DNA from 4 places in the Kosakonia cowanii JCM 10956 genome. Region 4 is predicted to be linked to each of the others. Evidence: predicted binding sites of a transcription regulator. Region 4 holds the regulator's gene; each other region holds the start of a gene.
What was found. The regulator Fur, encoded in region 4, represses iron uptake genes when iron is present. The targets are predictions, from matches to a motif close to ATAATAATGAGAACNACTATCAA.

Region 1 (4,214 bases), 1.2 Mb from region 4:
GCGGTCGCTCAGATGACCGAGGATTCCGGCGTTAAACAGCAGATTGTTGTAATCCGTTTTCCCGCCTGGCACGGCGTCCGCTGAGGTCGCTTTACCACTGGCAATCGCCTGCTGCTGGGAATAACCGACAAAATCGTCGATGCGGTTTTCCATGTACTGGTAACGCACGCCGCCGCTCAGGGTGATGGCGTCAATGTCGTAGCTGCTTTGCAGGAACGGCGCGATATTGGTGATGCTGTAGCCCGGATAGCGCTCAACCTTAAAGGTTTTATCGAGCTGCATGCCTCCGCTGGCGGCGGCGCTGTTCAGATTGAAGAACTGCTGGTTGGCGTCGAAGGTTTCATGTTCAGCATCGATCCCCCAGGTCAGCGTCAGGGCATCAACCGGTTTGCTGTTGATGGTCAACTTGCCGCCATAAAAGTCGGTCTTCTGCTGCGAAGCACCAATGCTGGTGACCCGGCCGCTTGAGAGGGTTGGGAAGGGGTAAAACGCCAGGCTCTCATCGCGGTAGTAGATCTGCGCTACCACATCCTGGCCCCAGAAATCGGTGTTCGAGTATTGCAGATTGATCAGGTGGCGCTCGGTGCCCGGGATACGGTCGGCATCAAGGTTGCCTTTGTTGTAGGCCGTAGCGGAGCCGGTGACTGCCGAGAAGTTTTCGCCTAAGAAGAGGCCATGTTTCCCGTCAGACTCGCTCTTAAAGTACTGAGTGGTAAGTTGCAGTTGCTGGTGCTCGTCGATATTGAGCGTGCCGGTGCCCATCACGTCCAGCCGGTCAGAGTATTGCAGGCCGGTCTGGGTGTTATCAATGAGTACCTCATCGCCTTTGCCATCATACCAGCCGCCGTAGCGCTGATAAGCAACCGACAGCCGCCCGGAGGCCTTATCATTACCGCCACTCACCGAGGCCGCAACGTTGTCATCATGATCGTTATGGCTGTTAAAACCGCTTTTGGTACCGGTCTGGAACTCGACTTCCGTCTCCGGCTGCCCCTTTTTAGTGACGATATTGATCAGGCCGCCGGTGCTGCCGCCGCCATAGAGCGAGGTCGCGCCGGAGATAATCTCAATGCGCGCGATATTAAAGGGATCGATAGAGTCGAGCTGGCGGCTGTCGGTGCGCGATGAGTTGAGACGCACGCCGTCGACCATCACCATCATTGAGCGCCCGCGCATATTCATGCCGTAGTTGGTGCGCCCCTGGCTGCTGACATCCATTCCCGGAATAAGCTGCGCCAGCACCTCTTTTAACTCTTTACCACCCTGAACCTGCTGCTCAATTTCAGCCTGCTCAATGACCCAGGTGGTTTGCGCCATATCGGCGACGCTGTGATTGGCACGGCTGGCGGCCACCACCAGCGTCTCCTCTTTTGCGTCTTGTGCCGCGGCCTGCGCGGATAACATCATCAACAAACAGGGGTTAATAGCCCAAAGGTAACGATTTTTCATTCTTATAACGTTCCTGATTATGCAGGTGAAGACGACCTTAACCGGTCGGGGTAAACACCGCTCTCAAGTTGAGAGTAATTATCAAGATGATATGAATTATCGTTACCAAGTAAACAACTTGTGTAAAAAAATTATGCCTAAGCTTGTGATTTAACTACTAATTTTAAGAGGTTGTTTCTTTGAGGAATTAATGACGTGCGCGAAGAGACCGGCGCGAACGGTAATGTCGCCCGGTATTATGTGTGCTCTAAGATTTAATTACAGGAGTAAACGCGGGGCATAAAAGCGTATTTGCAGGTTTATCAGCGCCTGTTTTTGTTATTTTTTTCTTTAAAATCCGCAATCGCCTGGTTGATGTTTTCCGTAGCGAAGGTGTCAACTTTTTCACCGTCCAAAAAGACTTCGTAATGTCCGGAAACATATTTAAAGGTAAACATCTTATCCTGGTAGCGAAGACGTTTTTCCTTTACTGATAAGCCCCTGATGCGCATAGCGACGCGGGCCATCGTGTCTATCTTTTTATTTTTCATGATTATTTTACTTACCGTTGCAGGTTGAGTCCGCGTTCAAATATTAAAACCACGTCGGGCAATGTTAATTTTTTACCCACTCAAAGGGAAGCAAAGGTTGCCAGAAAAGCACTCCTGAGGCCAGGTAAAATAGCTTCTTATGATTTAAGGCGTTTTTAGTCAATTAATCAACCTGCTGCCATATATAGCTGCGTTCAGAAACAACCTATGTCAGCGGGAATAATTTCTCTTTTTTATCGTGATAATAGTTTTGATTCTCGTTTGAGTAATGGACGTCATAAGTTTGAGTTTGATCTCAAAACAGCGTTTTAAAATGCGCAAAGGCTTTTTACTGGCCTATGCTCTCGTAAAAAAATAAAAGCATTACAGCCCGTTAAGCCGACTCTCCTTACTGACTTTGGACAGAGGCCGCTATTTGCCAGTAGCAGATCCCGATGGAACCGGCGCGCAGCGCTGGCAACGCGTCATATCTGGCGGATCTGCGCCCTGCTGCATGAACTGCCTTTGCCCAAAAAACGACCAAGGAGAGAACAATGAAAACCCTGCACTGCTCCGCACTGCTGCTGATCTGCCTGAGCGCCAGCGCGCAGGCAGCCGAGTGGAACGCCGTGGTATCGCCGACGCCGCAGGCTGGTGAATTTTCCACTATCGGCCAGGCGCTCGACGCCGCGCCTCAGAGCGGCACGCCGTGGCGCATTCTGATTAAAGAGGGGCGCTGGCATGAGCGGCTGGTCATTGAAAAGCCCGTCACACTGATTGGGGAATCGACGGCAGGCACGGTGATTGAGGCCAATACCCCCGCAGGTGCGCTGGATGAGCAGGGAGAGAAGCTCGGCACCGGGCGCACCAGCACGGTAGAGATCCGCGCCAGCGGCGTGACGCTGGAGAACCTCACCATTCGTAATACTTTTGATTTCCCCGCCAACGCCGCGCTGCCGGAAGGCGATGCGAAGAAGCTGAAAGATACCCAGGCGGTGGCGCTGATGGTGGCAGACGGGGCAGACAGAGCGCGCTTTCGTCACGTTCGCCTTGAGGGTTATCAGGACACTTTTTACAGCAAGCAGGGCAGCCGCAGCTACTTCACCGACTGCGCCATCAGCGGCCACGTCGATTTTATCTTCGGCCCCGGTATCGCGGTGTTCGATCGCTGCGAAATCATTGCCCGCAACCGTGATGACACCGCTCCGCCATACGGTTATCTCACCGCGCCTGCCACCCAGGCCGGGGAGCGGTTTGGCCTGTTTATTATCAACAGTAAGCTGAGCAAAGAGCCGGGCGTACCGGCGAAAAGCTTTGCGCTGGGCCGCCCGTGGCACCCGACCACCCAGTTTAGCGACGGGCGCTATGCCGACCCGAACGCCATTGGCCTGGCGGCGATTATCAATAGCGAGATTGATGACCATATCTACGGCTGGGACAAGATGTCCGGCAAAGATAAGCACGGCGATAAAATTTGGTTTTACCCACAGGACAGCCGTTTTTATGAGGTCAATAACCGTGGGCCAGGCGCCGGGCAGGGCGGTGAGCGCTATCAGCTCAGCGAGGCGGACGCCGCGCAGTATAACGTGGCAGCCATTTTCGACGGCTGGGAGAGCACCCTTCTGCAATAAGTGATGTTGCCCCCGCGCCGGGGGCCTTTATTTAGCGTTGCCGAATAAATAATTTCATTTTTTATCGATAGGTTTTCATTTTTATCGCGCTTTTGATTTTTATTAATATGATCCTTTCGGAGTATAAAAAGTAGCACGAAATAGGTTTGTGAAGATTTATCTTATCAACTTTAAATAACATTTATAAAAAATAGTCGATATTTTTTAAAACAGGTATATGCTATGCAACATATGCTTTTCCCCCTCCCGGCGACAACAGTGGCTGAGATAAAAAGAGGATGAAATATGCAACGCATTACTATACCCGCGAATTATGTCCACACCCGCACCACGCCGTTCTGGACAAAAGAGACCGCGCCAGCCTCCATCTGGAAACGCCATCTTGATGCCGGTACGCGTCAGGGTGTTTACCCGCGTTTAAGCGTGCAGCGCGGCGCGATCCGCTATTACGGCTATGCCGATGAGACCAGCCCAGAGCCGGCGGAAACCCTGACCATCCACGCCGGTGAGTTCGGCGTCTTCCCGCCTGAAAAATGGCACAACATTGAGGCGCTCAGTGACGACACAGTATTCAGCGTCGATTTCTATGTTGATCCCCAAATTCTGATTGAAGGTTGAGGTAGCA
Region 2 (4,214 bases), 1.5 Mb from region 4:
GGTTTATTACCCACTACGCCGACTGGCGCTGGATCTTCTTTATTAATGTGCCCCTCGGCCTGCTGGGGATGGCGCTGGCGCTGCGCATTATTCCCAACATCCGCGAAGAGGAGCGCCGCCCCTTCGACTTAACCGGCTTTCTCACCACCAGCATCGCGATGGTGAGCCTGGTTTACGCAATGGAAGCGCTCGGTTCGCAACACCCGCAGGGTGGATTGACGCTGACACTGCTGATGCTTGGCGCGGTGATGTTTGCCTTTACGCTGCGCCATTTTCGCCGCCATGCGTGGCCGATGATCCGCCTCGACGCGATGCAGGTGCCGACCTTTCGCGTCACCATGTATGGCGGTTCGCTGTTTCGCGCCTCGATCAGCGCGGTGCCGTTTCTGCTGCCGCTGCTGTTTCAGGTCGGGTTTGGGATGGATCCCTTCCACGCCGGGCTGCTGGTGCTGGCGGTGTTTGCCGGGAATTTATCCATTAAACCGGCGACAACGCCGCTTATCCGCTGGCTCGGCTTTCGTAAGCTGCTGTTGATTAACGGCGCGCTAAATGTGATTGCGCTGCTGGCCTGCGCCTTCCTCACCGCCGATACCCCGGTCTGGCTGGTGTTTATCATCCTCTATCTTGGTGGCGTTTTTCGCTCGGTGCAGTTTACCGGCGTCAGTACGCTGGCCTTTGCCGATGTGCCTGGCGCGCAGATGAGCTATGCCAATACGCTGTTTAGCACGGCGACACAGCTGGCGGTGGGTCTTGGCATTACGCTTGGCGCGATTGGCATTCGAATTGGCGAGCATATCAGCGGCTGGTTAGGGATCGCCGCGATGGAAGGGATCAGTTTCCGGCTGGCGTTTGTCTTTATTGCGTTGATCTGTCTGGTGGGAATGATTGATACGCTGCGTTTGACGAAGGATGCCGGTAGCGCGGTGTCGCAGAAAAGTCGTTAAACAGCAATGCCGGATGGCGGCTTACGCCTTATCCGGCCTACGGGTGCGATGCAGAAATTTGCTCCCCGTAGGCCTGATAAGCGTAGCGCCATCAGGCAAAGGAGTTATCAGGCCAGCACTTCACGTACGAAGGCTTCGATCTCTTTATTCTGGCAGTTCTCAAAGAAGCACTGCTGGAAACGCTCGCCGGAGACGGCGGTTTTCACCAGCTCGCGATCGATGGCGCGCAGCGTATCGAGATAGTTCTCTTTCACCACCGCTGCTTTTACCTGGTTCAGAATGCCAGCGTTACGCACCTGCGGCTCTTTACGCTCCGGCGGATAGCCTTCCCCGTTGCGTCCGGTAAAGGCTTTCTCAAAGATAAAGCGCACGTTCAGTTCAGCGCCCCAGCCAAAGCCTTTAGCAAACGGCAGCGCCAGCGCGTTACCGTTGTTGATCTGCGCGAACAGGAACGCATCGGCCGGATCGATACAGTAACCGCAGACCACGCCCGGATGGATGTTCAGCGACATCAGCGCGCCCTGCCCGGTGCCGCAGCCGGTCACCACGAAATCCACCGCTTTAGAGTTGAGCAGAATGCTGGCCATAATACCGAGGTGGATATAGGTCAGATGATGGTCATTTTCGTCGCTCATGCCAACGTTATACACCGGGAAATCTTTCTCATCGGCTACGGTTTTCAGCTCTTTGAGAATGATGGCGTTTTTCGCCGCCTGGCTGTTTTCCATCATCAGTGCAATTTTCATTTTCATCTCCTGTAGACGTGCTTCGGATAGCAAAGGTTACCTAAACCTTACTACCTCACAAACATACTTTCAAATTTAGTGAAAAATGGTTTTAAAAATCAAAAGGCGCCTCACAGTTTTGAGCGGCCCGCTTGAGCCGTCCTGATTAGTAGAGGGTGTTCGGGGGGTTATTCCGTCGATTGCCGCACAAAGGGGGCGATTAAGATGAGAAGATGCAAAAAATGAAGCAGAGCAACGTCATGAAGAGAGTCCTTATTGCCGCCACGCTGTTACTCCTTGCCGGGTGCACCATCACCAAAGAAGCAGAAGTGAGCAGCGTGGACACCACCAGCGGTGTGGTACGTCTGAGCTTTAATCAGCAGATGATGCAGACCGCGCGTTATGATGAGTACGTCGCGCAGGGCACCGCCAACAAACAGTGCCAGCAGTTGGGCTATGCCACCGCCGTGGCATTTGGCCAGCCAGTGCAGACCTGTAGTTTGATCAGCGGTTCAGGCTGCATGAACACCAAAATCACCATTCAATATCAGTGTCGCGGTATCGCTATCGATCCCAACCGCGCGGCCTGGTAAATTCTTAAGCCAGCCATTAGCGCTGGCTTTTTCTTTTATTAATAATAAAAACAATTCTCATTCATTTAAATATTACCCCGGCAATGCGTGTTATTCGCATTCTCTTTATTAATCAAACGTTTTATTATTTTACCTTTTGCAAATAATTAAATAACAAATTATAGTGGCGGCACTTTCCCCTGTTATATTTTTAATTCCGGAGCCGTGCGATGTTAAAAGCAGAGATGATTGAAAAACTCAACGAACAGATGAATCTGGAACTCTTCTCCTCCCTGCTCTATCAACAGATGAGCGCATGGTGCAGCTATCACAGTTTTGAAGGTGCTGCCGCGTTTCTGCGCCGCCACGCTCAGGAAGAGATGACCCATATGCAGCGCCTGTTCGACTACCTGACGGACACCGGCAGCCTGCCGCGCATCGCGAATATTGCCTCACCGGTTGCTGAGTACGCTTCCCTTGATGAACTGTTCCGCGCGACCTACGAACATGAACAGCATATTACGCAAAAAATTAATGAGCTGGCGCACGTTGCAATGATGTCGCAGGATTATCCGACCTTTAATTTCCTGCAGTGGTATGTTGCCGAGCAGCATGAAGAAGAGAAACTCTTTAAATCGGTAATTGATAAATTAACGTTGGCGGGTAAAAGTGGTGAAGGCCTCTACTTTATTGATAAAGAGCTGGCGACCCTCGACGCACAAAATTAATAACAAAGGCGGTTCAGTTAATTCTGTACCGCCTTTTTCTTCTGCTCCAGAACATTTCTCTCTGTCTATCCCCCCTGCTGCAACACACTGCCTGATTCCGCACTCAACACCCCCGGTGATAGCTCCTTCTCGTTCGCCTGATGAGCCGTAAACAAAAGATTACAGCAGATGTAACGGTCATTTGACGAAACGGTGGAATTATCTTACTCTGCGCCGCGTATTGCGTGTGCAGTGAGTTAAGTGATAGAGGAAAGTGTGAAAAATCGGGCACTTGGAAGTGTATTTATTGTCGCTGGCACCACCATTGGTGCGGGTATGCTGGCGATGCCGCTGGCAGCGGCGGGCGTAGGGTTTGCAACCACGCTGGGGCTGCTTTTCATCTTATGGGCAGTGATGTGTTATACCGCCCTGCTGCTGCTTGAGGTCTATCAGCATGTTCCGGCTGAAACCGGGCTCGGCACACTGGCGCAGCGCTATCTGGGTCGTTACGGGCAGTTGATCACCGGCTTCAGCATGATGTTTCTGATGTATGCGCTAACGGCTGCCTATATCAGCGGTGCTGGTGAATTGCTCGCTTCAAGTATCAGTGAGTGGTTCAACGTTTCGCTCTCCTCAAGCGCAGGCGTGTTGATCTTTACACTGGTCGCTGGCGGCGTGGTCTGCATCGGCACCTCACTGGTCGATCTCTTTAACCGTTTTCTCTTCAGCGCCAAAATCCTCTTTTTAGTGATCATGCTGGCGCTGTTAATGCCGCACGTACACCAGGCGAACCTGCTGACTATGCCGCTGGAAAAAGGGCTGGCGCTCTCAGCCCTGCCGGTGATTTTCACCTCGTTTGGTTTTCACGGCAGCGTGCCGAGCATCGTCAGCTATATGGGCGGCAACATTCGCCAACTGCGCAAAGTGTTTATCACCGGTAGCGCCATTCCGCTGGTGGCTTATATCTTCTGGCAGCTGGCGACGCTTGGCAGCATCGACTCCCATACTTTTATCGGCCTGCTTGCCAGCCAGTCAGGGCTTAATGGCTTGTTGCTGGCGCTGCGCGATGTCGTCGCCTCTGCGCATGTTGAGCTGGCGATCCACCTCTTCGCCGATCTGGCGCTGGCCACCTCATTCCTCGGCGTTTCGCTGGGTTTGTTCGATTACCTGGCCGATCTCTTTAGCCGCCATAATAGTGTCTGCGGCCGTTTGCAAACCGGCATCATTACCTTCCTGCCGCCGCTGGCGTTTGCCCTCTTCTACCCG
Region 3 (4,214 bases), 1.2 Mb from region 4:
TTTAAGCGTTACTTCGGCGTGACGCCGGGAGAGGATTTGGCGCGCATTCGCACCATGCAGGGGGCATAACGGAGGCCCTCTTCGCGCGAAGAGGGCAGTAACTCAGGCGTTGCTGAACTTCTTCTTTAGCACGACAGTAACGGCACCAATCAGGCCCACCACCAGCAGGAACAGCGGCAGCACCATTAAAAAGGTCATCACCTGGTCTTCGTGGCGTTTCACAAACGGGATCATGCTAATCGCGTAGCCGAGCGAGATCACCACGCCGACCCACAGCAGCGCGCTCAGCCAGTTGAAGAGCTGAAAACGGCGGTTCGACAAGCCAGAGATACCGGCCATCGTTGGCAACAGGGTGCGGATAAAAGCCAGAAAACGCCCGGCCAGCAGCGCCAGCAGGCCGTGACGGTCAAACATGCAGGTGGCGCGCTCGTGATACTTCACCGGCAGCTGCGCCAGCCAGCTTTTCACAATACGCGTATTGCCCAGCCAGCGCCCCTGAACATAGCTCAGCCAGCAGCCGAGACTGGCGGCGGAGGTAAGGATCAGCAGCGTTGAGACAAAGTCCATGCAGCCGCGCGCAATCAGCGCCCCGGCGAGCAGCAGTAAGCTGTCGCCCGGTAAAAACGAGGCAGGAAGCAAGCCGTTCTCTAAAAAGAGCGTGGCAAACATCACGAGATAGACAACGCCGACAACGTGCGGATCGGCCAGCGCAGCAAAGTCGTGATGCCAGAGCGCAGCAATAATATCTTGAATAACAGCCATGGGCTTTCCTGTGGAACCGCGTAGAGGAGGCTATTGTACTCCACTTCGCCAAAAAGACCTCGATCCGGGGCGCAACAAAGGGAGAATAATCTTACTTTTTGCCCCGTTAATCATGGTTTACACGATGCGCTGAAAGCCTGCCACTAAATCACCGATAAGATCATCAACGTTTTCTAAACCAATGTGCAATCGGATCAGCGTGCCGTCGAAGTCGACACGGCCTTCCGGGCGAATAGCGGCGATGTGCTCAGGCTGGTTGGCGAGGATCAGTGATTCAAACCCGCCCCACGAATAGGCCATGCTGAAGAGCGAAAAATTATCGAGATAGTTGGCCAATTCTTCATTGTTCAAACGCTTGTTGAGCACAAAGGAGAAGAGGCCGCTGCTGCCGCTGAAATCCCGCTTCCAGTACTCATGCCCTTTACTGCCTGGCAGCGCCGGATGATTGACCTGCGCCACCTGCGGATGCGCCGCCAGCCACTCGGCAATCTTCAGGCTGCTTTCGTGATGCTGGCGTAAACGCACCCCCAGTGTGCGCAGGCCGCGGCTGGTCATATAGGCGGTATCCGCATCCAGCATCTGCCCCATCAGATAGGCGTTTTCCCGCAGTTGCTCCCAACAGCGGGCGTTTGCTACGGCGGTGCCGACCATCGCATCGGAGTGACCAATCAGATATTTGGTGCCCGCCTGAATGGAGATATCGATATCAAAATCCAGCGCCTTAAACAGCACGCCCGCCGCCCAGGTGTTGTCGATCATAATGATGGCCTCCGGCGCGACGCTACGCACCGCCTGCACGATGGCGGGAACATCATGCACTTCCATGGTGATGGAGCCGGGCGATTCGAGGAACACCACTTTGGTATTGGGTTGCACCAGTTGCACGATGCTTGAGCCAATCAGCGGATCAAACCAGCTGGTGGTAACGCCCAGTTTAGCGAGGATTTTGGTGCTGAAATCTTGCGTCGGTTCGTAGGCGGTATTGGTCATCAATACATGATCGCCCTGTTCGACAAAGGCCAGGATGGTGTTTGCCACCGCCGCCGCGCCGCAGGGGAAGAGCGCACAACCGGCACCACCTTCCAGTTCGCACATCGCCTCTTGCAGTGAGAAGTGGGTCAGCGTCCCGCGCCGTCCATAGAAAAGCTCGCCGTTGGCGCGGTTGCGCGTGGCGTGCTTTTTCGCTTCCACCGTTTCGAACACCAGGGAGGAGGCGCGCTGAATCACCGTATTCACCGAACCCTGAGTATACTTTTTGCTCCGCCCGGCGTTTACCAGCGCGGTATCAAGATGTTTCGCCGTCATGTCTGCTCAACCTGTTTTTATACGTCTGGATGTCCAGACTACCATGATTGCGAAATGATGCATCAGAGGCGGTGAATTTTTCTATAAAACCAGCAGACGCGCCGGTTTACTGCGTCAACGCAAGGAAATAGCGGGTTGTGTTGTGCACTATGTAAATACTAATGAGAACTACTATCAATTCGACGACTTTTTGCTATTATGGCGCAGTGTTTTTTGTGATTTGCGTCCCGGAGAAACAGAGTGGGTAATAATTTGATGCAGACGGATCTTTCCGTATGGGGTATGTATCAGCACGCCGATATCGTGGTGAAAATCGTGATGATCGGTCTGATTCTGGCGTCAGTCGTCACCTGGGCGCTTTTCTTCAGTAAAAGCGTTGAGATCCTCGGGCAAAAGCGCCGTCTCAAGCGTGAACAGCAGCAGCTGGCCGATGCCCGCTCGCTGGATCAGGCGACTGAGATCGCTTCGACATTCCACGCCCGCAGCCTGAGCGCGATGTTGATCAACGAAGCGCAGAACGAGCTGGAGCTCTCCGCAGGCAGCGAAGATAACGAAGGCATTAAAGAGCGCACCGGTTTCCGCCTTGAGCGACGCGTAGCGGCAACGGGCCGTCATATGGGTCGCGGCAACGGTTTCCTCGCCACCATCGGCGCGATTTCGCCCTTTATTGGTCTGTTTGGTACCGTCTGGGGCATCATGAACAGCTTTATCGGCATTGCGCAGACGCAAACCACTAACCTCGCGGTTGTCGCGCCGGGCATCGCTGAAGCGCTGCTGGCAACGGCTATCGGCCTGGTCGCCGCTATCCCGGCGGTAGTGATCTACAACATCTTTGCGCGCATGATCGGTAACTATAAAGCTAACCTCGGCGATGTTGCTGCTCAGGTGCTGCTGCTGCAAAGCCGCGATCTGGATCTGGCCGCCAGCAACGCGCAGCCGGTTCGTACCACCCAGAAATTACGCGTAGGTTGATTGGCTATGGCAATGCGTCTTAATGAAAACCTCGACGATAACGGCGAAATGCACGAAATCAACGTCACGCCGTTTATCGACGTGATGCTGGTGCTGCTGATTATCTTTATGGTGGCCGCGCCGCTTGCTACCGTTGACGTTAAGGTCAATCTGCCTGCCTCTTCCAGCCAGCCGCAGCCGCGCCCGGAAAAACCGATTTATCTCTCCGTGAAGGCAGATAACAGCATGTTTATCGGCAACGATCCGGTGACGGAAGAGACGATGATCAACCAGCTGAACGCGGTGACCGAAGGGAAAAAGGATACCACCATCTTCTTCCGCGCTGATAAGACCGTTGATTACGAGACGATGATGAAAGTGATGGACAGCCTGCATCAGGCGGGCTATCTGAAGATCGGTCTGGTAGGGGAAGAGGTCGCGAAAGCGAAGTAACCCGCGAACGAGATAAAAAAAAGCTGGCCGGAGCCAGCTTTTTTTATGCCTGCTTAACTCAGGTGCTCACCACCCGTCACGCCATGCACTTCAGCGGTGACATAGCTCGACTCCTGGCTTGCCAGATAGACATAAACAGGTGCCAGCTCGGCTGGCTGACCGGCGCGTTTAAGCGGCGTCTGCTGGCCGAACTCCGGCAGTTTCTCCTGCGGCTGACCGCCGGAAATCTGCAGCGCGGTCCAGATTGGCCCTGGCGCAACACTGTTGACGCGAATGCCTTTCTCAGCGACCTGTTTCGCCAGCCCGCGGGTGTAGTTGAGAATAGCCGCTTTGGTTGAGGCGTAATCAAGCAGGTGCGTGCTTGGCTGATAAGCCTGAATCGACGAGGTAGTAATAATGCTACCCCCGCGCGGCATCAGCGGAATCGCCTCCTGGGTGATCCAGAAGAGCGCGAAAACGTTGACCTTATAGGTATAGATAAACTGCTCGCTGCTGAGGTCTGCAATATCCTCAATCGCGGTTTGCGTACCCGCTACCAGCGTCAGCACATCCAGGCCGCCAAGCTGCTCTTTCGCTGTATGCGGCAGAGAACGGGCAAATTCTTCATCGCTCAAATCGCCCGGGATCAGCACGGCTTTGCGCCCGGCTGCTTCAATCTGCTCTTTCACCTGCTGCGCATCTTCCTCTTCGGCAGGAAGATAGTTGATAGCGACATCAGCGCCTTCGCGGGCATAGGCAATCGC
Region 4 (4,214 bases):
CAGGGGGGACGAGGCGATCAACGGTGCCTATCAGCTGCGTATCAATGATAAAGAGGCGGTGGTGACCGGTTTTGATCAGAGCGGCGTGTTCTATGGCCTGCAATCTCTGCTTTCGCTTCTCCCCGCGCAGGGGCCGATGACGCTCCCCGCTCTGACGGCGAAAGATGCGCCGCGCTTCGACTATCGCGGTATTCATCTGGATGTCGGGCGTAATTTCCACAGCAAAGCGGCGGTGTTGCGCCTGCTGGATCAGATGGCGGCTTACAAGCTGAATAAATTCCACTTCCATCTGACGGACGATGAAGGGTGGCGCATTGAAATTCCGGGGCTGCCGGAGCTGACTGAGATTGGCAGCCAGCGCTGCCACGATCTGAGCGAGAAGCAGTGCCTGCTGCCGCAGCTGGGCTCGGGTCCGGATCGTGATAACAACGGCAGCGGGTACTTTACCCGCGCCGACTACATCGAGATCCTCAAATACGCCAAAGCGCGACACATTGAGGTGATCCCGGAGATCGACATGCCTGCCCATGCGCGCGCGGCGGTGATCTCAATGGAAGCACGTTACGAACGCCTGATAAAAGAGGGTAAGGATGAGAGCGAGGCGAGCCGCTATCGGCTGCTCGATCCGACCGATACCTCTGTTACCGCTGGCGTACAATTCTACGATCGCACCGGCTACCTCAATCCGTGCCTGGACTCCTCGCGCAACTTTGTCGATAAGGTGATGGGCGAAATCCTGCAGATGCACAGAGAAGCGGGTCTGCCGCTGCGCACCTGGCACTTTGGCGGCGATGAAGCAAAAAATATCTACCTGGGCGCTGGTTATACGGATGTGAACAATCCGCAGCCGGGTAAAGGCATCATCGATCAGAGCAAGCAAGATAAGCCTTGGGCGAAATCCGAGGCCTGCCAGGCGATGATCAAAGCCGGGAAAGTGAGCGATGTTGAACACCTCTCCAGCTACTTTGGCGCAGAGGTAAGCAAGCTGGTTAAGGCGCACGGCATCGATGTGATGCAGGCGTGGCAGGATGGGCTGAAAGATGCCAAAGACGCTTCTGTGTTTGCCACCCAACATGTGAATGTCAACTTCTGGGATGCGCTCTACTGGGGTGGTTTCGATTCCGTCAACGATTGGGCGAATAAGGGCTTCCGCGTGGTGGTCTCCAACCCGGACTACGTCTATCTCGACTTCCCGAGTGAAGTTCACCCTGATGAGAGCGGTTACTACTGGGGGACGCGTTTCAGCGATGAGCGCAAAATCTTCAGCTTCGCGCCGGACAACATGCCGCAAAATGCGGAAACCTCGGTTGACCGTGATGGCAACGCGTTCAGCGCTAAATCAGACAAGCCGTGGCCAGGCGCCTACGGGCTTTCCGCCGAGTTGTGGAGCGAAGTGGTGCGCACGGATGAGCAGATGGAGTATATGATCTATCCGCGTCTGGTCGCCGTCGCTGAGCGGGCATGGCATCGCGCAAGCTGGGAGCTGGATTATCAGGCAGGCCGCGAATACAAAGGCGGCGAGACGCAGTGGGTCGATCAGAAAGCGCTTACGGCTGACTGGCAGCGTTTTGCCAATCTGTTAGGGCATCGCGAGCTGGCGAAGCTGGATAAAGCCGGCATCCATTATCGTCTGCCGGTGCCAGGGGCGCGAATTGTTGACGGTGTGCTGGAGGTCAACATCCGCTTCCCGGGGCTGGTGGTGGAGTACTCCCTCGATCGCGGCAAAACGTGGCAACGCTACGAAGCGGAATCCCGTCCACAGATTAAAGGAGAAATTCAGGTGCGCACCGTAAGCCCGGACGGCAGGCGCGTCAGCCGTGTTGACACGCTGAAAGCTTGATCGCTTTCCACCCTGAGCGGCGTAACCTTCTAACGCGCCGCTCAGCCGACAGGCATAAAAAAAGCCAACCTGACGGTTGGCTTTTAACATTCAGAAGAACTTATTTTGCGTCGTGCGCGTGTTCATCTTCGCGGCAGTCGCCTTCGGCGCAGTGGCCGTAAAGGTAGAGACTGTGGTTCGTCAGGCGGATACCGTGTTTAGCGGCGATTTCGCGCTGGCGCAATTCGATGGAATCATCACTGAATTCGATGACTTTACCGCAGTCGAGGCAGATAAGGTGATCGTGGTGATGCTGCTGCGTCAGTTCAAAAACGGACTTGCCGCCTTCGAAGTTGTGACGGGTGACAATCCCGGCGTCATCAAACTGGTTCAGCACGCGGTACACCGTTGCCAGACCAATCTCTTCACCCATGTCGATCAGACGCTTATAAAGATCTTCCGCACTGACATGATGGTTATCCGGCTCCTGAAGCACTTCCAGAATTTTTAAACGTGGAAGCGTGACTTTCAGGCCGGCCTTCTTTAATGCGGTATTGTTGTCAGTCATGCGGAATCTGTCCTGTTGCTATACGATTCACTTCCTTCTCGGAAGTTATAAGGAATGCACCCGGGCGAATGCGTATCATTATAGAACTGCCATGTATAAATGAAAACTGCAAGCCCTCAAGTAAAGTAAGCTTTTAAAACGTGGTATCGCCGACAACTCCCGGTCGAGCGTAACGCGTTAAGCAGGGCTTATTGTACAGGGATGAATAGGAAAGTTAAAAAAATGTAGCAATTATTTCGATTGCTTTTACCTATTGATACGGCGCAACCAGCAGATTGCGCCATAAAAATCAGGCGTTCAGGATTTCATCCAGATGCAGCTCTTCAGAAACCTGCTTCACCCACTTCTGTACGCGCTCGGCAGTCAGTTCTGGCTGGCGGTCTTCGTCAATCGCCAGACCAACAAAGTGGTCGTCATCCGCCAGGCCTTTTGAAGCTTCGAAATGGTAACCGGCAGTCGGCCAGTGACCCACAATGGTCGCGCCGCGCGGTTCGATAATATCGCGAATAGTGCCCAGCGCATCACAGAAGTACTCAGCATAATCTTCCTGGTCGCCGCAGCCGAAAAGTGCTACTAATTTACCATTAAAATCAATCTCTTCCAGCGTCGGGAAGAAGTCATCCCAGTCGCACTGCGCTTCACCGTAATACCAAGTCGGAATGCCGAGCAACAGGATGTCATATCCTTCGATATCTTCCTTACTGCTCTTGGCAATGTCATGAACATCGGCGACGTCTTTACCAAGCTGGCTCTGGATCATTTTGGCGATGTTTTCGGTGTTGCCGGTGTCGCTGCCGAAGAAAATGCCTGTAATTGCCATGAGTAAAATAACCTCTTGAATCTTAATGAGTATAGGGGGAGCGCTAAGCCCACAGATAAGGGCAATCATAGCAGAACAGAGAAGAACGCGGAAACAGCTATTGCCGCGGACTGCACTGTATGCCACATGAAAAGGGGAATTTGACGATGATTCAGAAGAATCGCTATCCGCGCAGGGCTTTAAGCTGCGCCAGCAGCATCTCTTCGATAAGTTCGCTGCGGCTTATCTCGCGCGCCTCGGCCAGCTCATTTAAGGCTTCCACCGCTTCCGCATTCAGTTTCAGTTCGACGCGCTTAAGCCCGCGAACTTTATCGCGTTTGAGCTGGTTGCGTTTATTAATGCGCAACTGTTCATCGCGCGAGAGCGGGTTGGTCTTCGGCCGTCCCGGGCGACGCTCATTCGCGAAGAGATCTAGTGTCGTACGGTCCGTTTGTTCTTTAGCCATGATATGAATACTACGGGAAAACACGCAATCGGGCCGCTGCCCGGGCTGAATAGCGCGCCATCATACATCACCAACATCGGCACGCCAACGACCGGGCGCGTTGAAACGACCGGTCGCCGCCTTTTTAATCAGTTGGCCTTACTCTGCCAGGTAACGGCGAATGGCACGCAGCACCGCGTCAGGTTTTTCTGCATGCACCCAGTGCCCGGCACCGGCAATGACATACGCCCGCGCCTGGGGAAATTGCGCCAGCAGCGCATCGCGGTAGGCATCGGTGACATAAGAGGAGTTGCCACCGCAGACGAAGAGGGCAGGCTTATCCCACGCCGGGATTTTCTCCCAGCCCACTATATTGGCATATTGATCCCACAGCACCGGCACGTTAAAACGCCACTCACCGTCGACGAAGGATTTCAGTAAAAACTGAACCACGCCCTCTTCATCAAGCTGCTCGCGCATCAGCGCCGCCGCCTGCTGGCGCGACGAAACATTTGCCTCGCTAACGGCGTTGATGGCGGCAAAGATCTCATCGTGACGGCGCACCTTATAATCCACGGGCGCC

Region 1: BWI95_RS06575 (TonB-dependent siderophore receptor) is a predicted target of Fur. The motif match lies at 1,518-1,540, and genes of this name have one in related genera.
Region 2: ftnA (non-heme ferritin) is a predicted target of Fur. The motif match lies at 2,301-2,323, and genes of this name have one in related genera.
Region 3: exbB (tol-pal system-associated acyl-CoA thioesterase) is a predicted target of Fur. The motif match lies at 2,223-2,245, and genes of this name have one in related genera.

What each region holds. Positions count from the first base shown of each region.
Region 1 is NZ_CP019445.1:1,425,597-1,429,810, reverse strand. It holds gene BWI95_RS06575 (TonB-dependent siderophore receptor) at 1-1,449, opposite strand, end outside; gene BWI95_RS06570 (hypothetical protein) at 1,752-1,979, opposite strand; gene BWI95_RS06565 (pectinesterase family protein) at 2,513-3,589, shown strand; gene BWI95_RS06560 (TehB-like domain-containing protein) at 3,875-4,207, shown strand.
Region 2 is NZ_CP019445.1:4,073,777-4,077,990, forward strand. It holds gene BWI95_RS19330 (MFS transporter) at 1-944, shown strand, start outside; gene BWI95_RS19335 (RpiB/LacA/LacB family sugar-phosphate isomerase) at 1,052-1,690, opposite strand; gene yecR (YecR family lipoprotein) at 1,930-2,262, shown strand; gene ftnA (non-heme ferritin) at 2,472-2,969, shown strand; gene tyrP (tyrosine transporter TyrP) at 3,225-4,214, shown strand, end outside.
Region 3 is NZ_CP019445.1:1,439,095-1,443,308, reverse strand. It holds gene BWI95_RS06650 (AraC family transcriptional regulator) at 1-69, shown strand, start outside; gene BWI95_RS06645 (DedA family protein) at 103-762, opposite strand; gene metC (cystathionine beta-lyase) at 880-2,067, opposite strand; gene exbB (tol-pal system-associated acyl-CoA thioesterase) at 2,308-3,039, shown strand; gene exbD (TonB system transport protein ExbD) at 3,046-3,471, shown strand; gene BWI95_RS06625 (SDR family oxidoreductase) at 3,525-4,214, opposite strand, start outside.
Region 4 is NZ_CP019445.1:2,607,658-2,611,871, forward strand. It holds partial or broken gene BWI95_RS12265 (beta-N-acetylhexosaminidase) at 1-1,840, shown strand, start outside; gene fur (ferric iron uptake transcriptional regulator) at 1,941-2,387, opposite strand; gene fldA (flavodoxin FldA) at 2,677-3,207, opposite strand; gene ybfE (LexA regulated protein) at 3,371-3,652, opposite strand; gene ybfF (esterase) at 3,791-4,214, opposite strand, start outside.